3 regions of the Streptomyces sp. NPDC127129 genome follow, and region 2 is predicted to be linked to each of the others. Evidence: riboswitches for the same ligand, from Rfam matches in the RefSeq annotation. Region 2 holds a riboswitch; each other region holds the start of a gene.
The links. A riboswitch is a leader RNA that binds a small molecule or an ion and turns the genes downstream of it on or off. The one in region 2 is predicted to bind cobalamin.

Region 1 (2,252 bases), on a different contig from region 2:
CCGCCGAGGGCCCCGCTTCTGCGATCAAGGTCACATCTCCGCCGAGGCCCGCCACGTCACCGCGGCCGTCGTCCAGGGCGAAGAGGAAGCGGCCCGAGAGGGCCGCCGTCCAGGCTTCCGCGCACAGCAGCGCGTCCAGCTCCCGGGCCCACAACTGCACGTCCGCGTAGCCGAGTCCGTCCAGTCCGGCCGTCGGGGAGGCGACGATGTTGCGGACGCGTTCGTGGGTGGTCGAGGGCAGAAGGCCCGCCTCGGCCAGGCGGTCCGCCAGTTCCGCGCCGCAGCCCTCGCCGAGGCCCCGCAGCTCCACGTTCCCCCGGGACGTCACCGTCACCCGGCCGTCGCCGAGCGCATCCGCCGCGTCCGCCAGTACCTCGACCTGACGAGACGTCAACAGTCCTGCGGGCAGGCGCAGTCGGGCCAGGCGGCCGTCGTCGGCGGGGTGCAGTCGGAGCGCCCCGGGGCAGGCGTCGCCACGGTCCCGTATGAGAGGTTCGCCCTGGTTGGGCGCAGGGGGCGTGGTGGGCGGCATGGCGGCGAGCATACCGACGTGAATCCGGGTGACCACCCGGGCCGCCGAGCGCACGATCTACTATGCAGAACGGCATGGGGTCCCAGGACCCCGGGGAGGAAGCCCGGTGAGAATCCGGCGCGGTCCCGCCACTGTGAGCCGGGCCCCGGAAGGGGCCGGGTGAGTCAGGAACTCCTGCCGTCCATACGACCACCCGGGGCGCGGACAACCCCGAGGAAGGCCTGCGCACGCATGCGAATTCTGTTGCTGTCGCACTCCGACACCGACCTGCTCAGCGCCCGCGCGGCCGGCGGCCCCGTCGCGTACCGGTTCGCCAACCCCTCCCGTCTCGCCCTGGACGACCTGCCCGGGCTGCTGGACGGCGCCGACCTCGTTCTCGTACGCCTTCTCGGCGGTCTGCGTGCCTGGGAGGACGGCCTGGACGCCCTGCGGGCGACGGAGAAGCCGCTGGTCGTGCTCTCCGGGGAACAGGCCCCCGACGCCCAGCTGATGGAGGCCTCCACCGTCCCCGTCGGCGTCGCCACCGAGGCCCACGCCTACCTCGCGCACGGCGGCCCCGCCAACCTGGAGCAGCTGGCCCGGTTCCTCTCCGACACCGTGCTGCTCACCGGTCACGGCTTCGACGCCCCGGCCGCCGCGCCCACCTGGGGCCCGCTGGAGCGGGAATCGCGCGCCACCGACGGCCCGACCGTCGCCGTGCTCTACTACCGCGCCCACCACATGAGCGGGAACACCGCCTTCGTCGACGCGCTCTGCGCGGCGATCGAGGACGCGGGCGCCCGTGCGCTGCCGCTGTACGTCGCCTCCCTGCGCGCCCCCGAGCCGGAGCTGCTCGACACCCTGCGTACGGCCGACGCGATCGTCACCACCGTCCTCGCGGCCGGCGGCACCAAGCCCGCCGAGGCGCAGGCGGGCGGGGACGAGGACGCCTGGGACGCGGGCGCGCTCGCCGCCCTCGACGTGCCGATCCTGCAGGCGCTCTGCCTCACCGGCTCGCGCGCGGCCTGGGAGGAGAACGACGAGGGCCTCTCCCCGCTGGACGCCGCGAGCCAGGTCGCCGTGCCCGAGTTCGACGGCCGGCTCATCACCGTCCCGTTCTCCTTCAAGGAGATCGACGAGGACGGACTTCCGGCGTACGTCGCCGACACCGAGCGCGCCGCGCGCGTCGCCGGGATCGCGGTACGCCACGCCCGCCTGCGGCACATCCCGAACGCCGGGAAGAGGCTCGCCCTGGTCCTCTCCGCGTACCCGACCAAGCACTCCCGGATCGGCAACGCGGTCGGTCTCGACACCCCCGCCTCCGCCGTCGCGCTCCTGCGGCGCCTGCGCGAGGAGGGGTACGACTTCGGCCCGGTCGAGGAGATCCCGGGGCTGGTCTCCGGGGACGGCGACGAGCTGATCTACGCCCTGATCGAGGCGGGCGGCCACGACCAGGACTGGCTGACCGAGGAGCAGCTGGCCAAGAACCCCGTCCGCATCCCGGCCGCCGACTACAAGCGCTGGTACGCGCAGCTGCCGGCCGAGCTGCGCGAGGCCGTCGAGGAGCACTGGGGTCCGGCGCCCGGCGAGATGTTCCTCGACCGGTCCCGGAATCCCGAGGGCGACATCGTCCTCGCCGCCCTGCGGCGCGGGAACCTGCTGGTCCTCATCCAGCCGCCGCGCGGCTTCGGCGAGAACCCGATCGCGATCTACCACGACCCCGATCTCCCGCCGTCCCACC
Region 2 (2,252 bases):
CGGCGACAACTACGTCGACGCGCTGAAGCGGGCCTTCGCCGCGCGGACCGTGGGCTCGCCCCGCGCACCCGAGCAGTACCGCGCGCCGGAGGAGTTCCACGAGGAGGGCACCACCGCCAACGCCTTCGACCAGATGGTCGACACCATCTGCACGTCGGCCGCCAAGGTCATCTACTTCGCCGGACGCCCGGTCCAGCTGCGGCAGTTCGTCAACGAACTGGGCAATCGGGGCTGCACCGAGAAGAAGTACACGATCATCACCGGCTCGGGAGCCTCCACGCTCTCCTCGGACAAGCTCCTCGACTGGAACGCCTTCCGCAAGGGGGTGACCCTCCAGTACGCCGCCGTCGCCCACCCCGATGCCTGGAGCGGGCCCAAGGCCCCCGCCACGGGCGGCTCCCCGGCCGCGTTCCGCGCCCTCGCCACGCTGGCGAGCAGCGAGGAGGTCGGGAACATCGGCCCGGTGGAGCTCACCGACTCGCGGACGATCACCTTCTACGACGCCGGGCTCACCGCGATCACCGCCATCCGGATGCGCGACGACGGCGACCCGGTCATCCCCACCCTCGGCCGCATCGGCGACTCGTGGCTGCGGCTGCACGGGATGGGCAAGGTCGACGGCGCGAGCGGCTGGATCTGCCTCGACAACTACGGCAACCCGTACAACAAGGCGGTCTCCGTGGTGGAGCTCGCGCCGGACGCGCCCGGCCGCATCCGCTTCGTCGGCCTCGCCTGGCCGACCGGCCGCCCCACACCGGCGGACTGCACCGCGAGCCGCAGCTGACACCACCCCTGCCGCCCTCGGATGCCGCCCGTCGGATGCCGTGAGGGCGGCGGGAAGGGAGGGCCCGGCGCGTTCCGTCATACGGGAAGGGCGTGCGGCGGCGCCGCCCGTCCGCCTAAGGTGGGCCTTGCAGCTGGTTCGCCCCGTCCGCCAGGCGGGATGCGTCGTAAGAGGGAACCCGGTGGAAATCCGGGACTGCCCCGCAGCGGTGAGCGGGAACGACCGCCGTCATACGCACTGGACCCGTACGGGTCTGGGAAGCGACGGCCACTAGGTGTCTGCCTCGGCAGGCGTGCCCGCGAGTCCGAAGACCTGCCCGTTGCCCGCGCGCGAACGTTCGCGTGCGGTGATCCCGGTGACCTCGTGGGCGGGTCGGCGCGCATATCGAGCGGCACGTGCGGCATGTCCGCGGCGTGGGCCGCCCGGTGGTTCGTTCCTTCGCGTCCACGTCCCGTCGCCGGGGCGTCCGAGGACACATCTCGCGAAGGAGAGTTCCGTGACATCGACGCCCGCACCCGCGGCGCCACGCGCCACCGTGTACGGCTACCCCCGGCAGGGTCGGAACCGTGAACTGAAGAAGGCCGTGGAGGGGTACTGGAAGGGCAGCGTCACCGCCGACGCGCTCCGGGAGACCGCGGCGGGCCTGCGCCGTTCGAACTGGCGACAGCTGGCCGACGCAGGTCTCCACGAGGTGCCGACCGGTGACTTCTCGTACTACGACCAGGTCCTCGACACCACCGTCATGGTGGGCGCCGTCCCCGAGCGGCACCGCGCCGCGGTGGACGCCGGCGCGCTGGACGGCTACTTCGCGATGGCCCGGGGCACCCAAGAGGCCGCCCCGCTGGAGATGACCAAGTGGTTCGACACCAACTACCACTACCTGGTGCCCGAACTCGGTCCCGGCACCGTCTTCTCCGCCGACTCGGGCAAGCAGGTCGCCGAGCTGAAGGAGGCCCTCGCGCTCGGACACGCCGCCCGGCCGGTCCTCGTCGGCCCGGTCACCTATCTGCTGCTGGCCAAGCCCGCGCCGGACGTGGCCCCGGACTTCGAGCCGCTGACCCTGCTGGACCGGCTGCTTCCGGTGTATGCGGAGGTCCTCGCCGATCTCCGCGCGGCCGGGGCCGAGTGGGTCCAGCTCGACGAACCCGCCCTGGTCCAGGACCGCACCCCGGCCGAGCTCAACGCCGCAGCCCGTGCCTACCGCGAGCTGGGTACGGCCACCGACCGGCCGAAGCTGCTCGTCGCCTCCTACTTCGGGCGGCTGGGCGACGCGCTGGGCGTCCTGGCCAAGGCTCCTGTCGAGGGGCTGGCCCTCGACTTCACCGGGTCGGGCGCCGCCAACCTCGACGACCTCGCCGCAGTCGGCGGACTGCCCGGCAGGCGCCTGGTCGCGGGCGTCGTCGACGGCCGCAACATCTGGATCAACGACCTCCAGAAGTCCCTGGGGGTGCTCGGCACGCTCCTCGGC
Region 3 (2,252 bases), on a different contig from region 2:
CCACAGCTGACGCCCCGGCACCCCGGCCGGTCCGAGAAGGACCGCCAGGGTGGCCGCCGCGACCAGTACGGCACCCGGCCACGGCGGCAGGCACACCGCGCAGAGCGTCAGGCCGAAGCCGAGCGCCGCTTTCTCGCACGGGTGACGGCGGCGCCAGCGACTGCTGTGCGCCGCTGCGTCGATCGGCAGCACCGGCGGCTACTCGTCGCCGGACGTGGCCGCGGAGCCGGCCGTGGACGTGGCCGCGGAGGCGGGGGCCGGCGCGGGCGCCGGCACGGACCGCGACGACGTGGCGGCCGCGCGGGCCTCGCCCTGCCTGCGGCCCCTGTGCAGGCCGAAGTAGTAGGCGAGCACCCCGGCACCGAGGGCCGCCTGAAGGGAGAAGAGCGCCGACTCGATCTCACCGGACGGAGGCTCGTAGAGCGGGGAGAACCACGGCTCGTAGTCGGGATCGATCTCCGTGATCGCCGTCTCCGCCTCGGCGTCGGCGCCGGTGAACGGCTCCTCCTTGTGGTCGCCGAGCCCCAGGAGCAGCGGGAGGACGGCCAGTGCCCCGACGACGAGCAGCAACAGTGTGTTGATCTTCGCGTTCCGGCTCATCAGGCGCTCGCCTCCGCGTTCTCGTTCTTCTTCCGGGACGGGAGCAGAACCCCGAGGCGGGTCAGGTCCGCCTTGCTGGACTGTGTGAGCAGCCGCATGACGAGCACCGTCAGCAGGCCCTCGCTCACGGCGAGCGGCAGCTGCGTGACGGCGAAGATGGAGCCGAACTTGGCCAGCGCGCCGAGCACGCCGCTGCCCGGGTCCGGGAACGCCAGCGCGAGCTGGACGCTGGTCACGCAGTACGTCGACAGGTCGGCGACGAACGCCCCGAAGAACACGCTCACCATGAGCGGGACGTCGAAGCGGCGCAGCAGCCAGTACGTACCGAAACCGGCCCACGGCCCGACGATCGCCATCGAGAAGACGTTGGCGCCGAGCGTGGTGAGCCCGCCGTGGGCGAGCAGCAGCGCCTGGAACAGCAGGGTGATCGTGCCCAGGACCGCCATCACCGGCGGCCGGAACAGGATCGCGCCGAGACCCGTACCGGTCGGGTGCGAGCAACTGCCCGTCACCGAAGGGATCTTGAGCGCGGACAGAACGAAGGTGAACGCACCGGACGCACCGAGCAACAGGGTGGACTCGGGATTGGCCTTGACCTCACGGGTCAGCGCGCGGACACCGTGGACGACGAAGGGGGCGGACGCGACGCCCCAGGCGGCCGCGTGCACAGGGGGCAGATACCCCTCGGCTATATGCATGGTTGGGAGACCCTCTCCAGCACCTCGTGGATGGACAACGCACCCTGGCCGGTCTCCTGGCTGACGGGTCATGCCGCCGCGGCTCCGCCTTCCCACACCCCCGCGGTCTCCCGCGGCGGTCCAGTGGCTTCCCCGGAGGGATGGAGCCGGACTTCCCGATCACAGTGGCGAGGGCCGCACCGGTACCGCACCGGTTTCCCGTACACCAAGGCGCTGTGACATTAGTGGGTTGACCAGCTACATCACAACACGGGAGGCGCCGCGGACGGTGTGTGACGGATCTCCCGCACGCCCCACGCACCCCTGTCGCCCCCGCGCACGCCTCCCGCGCCCCCGTCTCACTCCTTCCGGTACGTGTACGCCTCAGAGGCCGCCGCCACCACCGCGTCCAGGTCCCCTCCGGCGCTCGCCGTGACGAGCGCGGCGACGGCACCCTCGACGAAGGGGGCGTCCACGAGCCGTGAGCCCTCGGGCAGCTCGTCTTCCTCGGCGAGCAGCGCCTTGACGGTCAGGACGGCGCTGCCGAGGTCGACGAGGAGGGCCACTCCGGCGCCCCCGTCGACCGCCTTCGCCGCCTCGGCGATCCGCTCGGAACTCGTGCCGAGACCCCCGTCCGGAGTGCCTCCGGCGGCGGCGACGGGAGCGGTCGCACCGCCGCCCGCGAGCCCCTGGGCCAGGGCGGCGACGGAGTCGGCCACGGCCGCGCTGTGCGAGACGAGCACGATGCCCACCGTGCCCTGCCGGCCGGTCATGCGGCGGCCACCTCCGCGAGGGCGGCGATCAGCAGGGCCGACGAGGTGGCCCCGGGATCCTGATGCCCGATGGAGCGTTCGCCCAGATAGCTCGCCCTGCCCTTGCGCGCCTGGAGTGGTACGGTCGCGAGCGCGCCGCGCCCGGCCGCGTCCCGGGCCGCGGCGAAGGAGCCGCCGAGCGCCTCGGCCGCGGGAGTGAGCG

Region 1: it holds a riboswitch for cobalamin, as region 2 does, so the genes downstream of both, cobN (cobaltochelatase subunit CobN) here and metE (5-methyltetrahydropteroyltriglutamate--homocysteine S-methyltransferase) in region 2, are expected to answer to the same signal.
Region 3: it holds a riboswitch for cobalamin, as region 2 does, so the genes downstream of both, ACFVGW_RS29415 (energy-coupling factor ABC transporter permease) here and metE (5-methyltetrahydropteroyltriglutamate--homocysteine S-methyltransferase) in region 2, are expected to answer to the same signal.

Annotation. Positions count from the first base shown of each region.
Region 1 covers NZ_JBHXTV010000006.1:284,767-287,018, forward strand. Annotated here, with positions in the region: gene ACFVGW_RS14320 (cobalamin biosynthesis protein CobG) at 1-544, opposite strand, end outside; cobalamin riboswitch at 588-727, shown strand; gene cobN (cobaltochelatase subunit CobN) at 764-2,252, shown strand, end outside.
Region 2 covers NZ_JBHXTV010000022.1:1,499-3,750, reverse strand. Annotated here, with positions in the region: gene ACFVGW_RS32375 (hypothetical protein) at 1-784, shown strand, start outside; cobalamin riboswitch at 902-1,119, shown strand; gene metE (5-methyltetrahydropteroyltriglutamate--homocysteine S-methyltransferase) at 1,281-2,252, shown strand, end outside.
Region 3 covers NZ_JBHXTV010000017.1:173,302-175,553, forward strand. Annotated here, with positions in the region: gene cbiQ (cobalt ECF transporter T component CbiQ) at 1-192, opposite strand, end outside; gene ACFVGW_RS29410 (energy-coupling factor ABC transporter substrate-binding protein) at 199-600, opposite strand; gene ACFVGW_RS29415 (energy-coupling factor ABC transporter permease) at 600-1,298, opposite strand; cobalamin riboswitch at 1,327-1,551, opposite strand; gene ACFVGW_RS29420 (PTS-dependent dihydroxyacetone kinase phosphotransferase subunit DhaM) at 1,637-2,050, opposite strand; gene dhaL (dihydroxyacetone kinase subunit DhaL) at 2,047-2,252, opposite strand, start outside.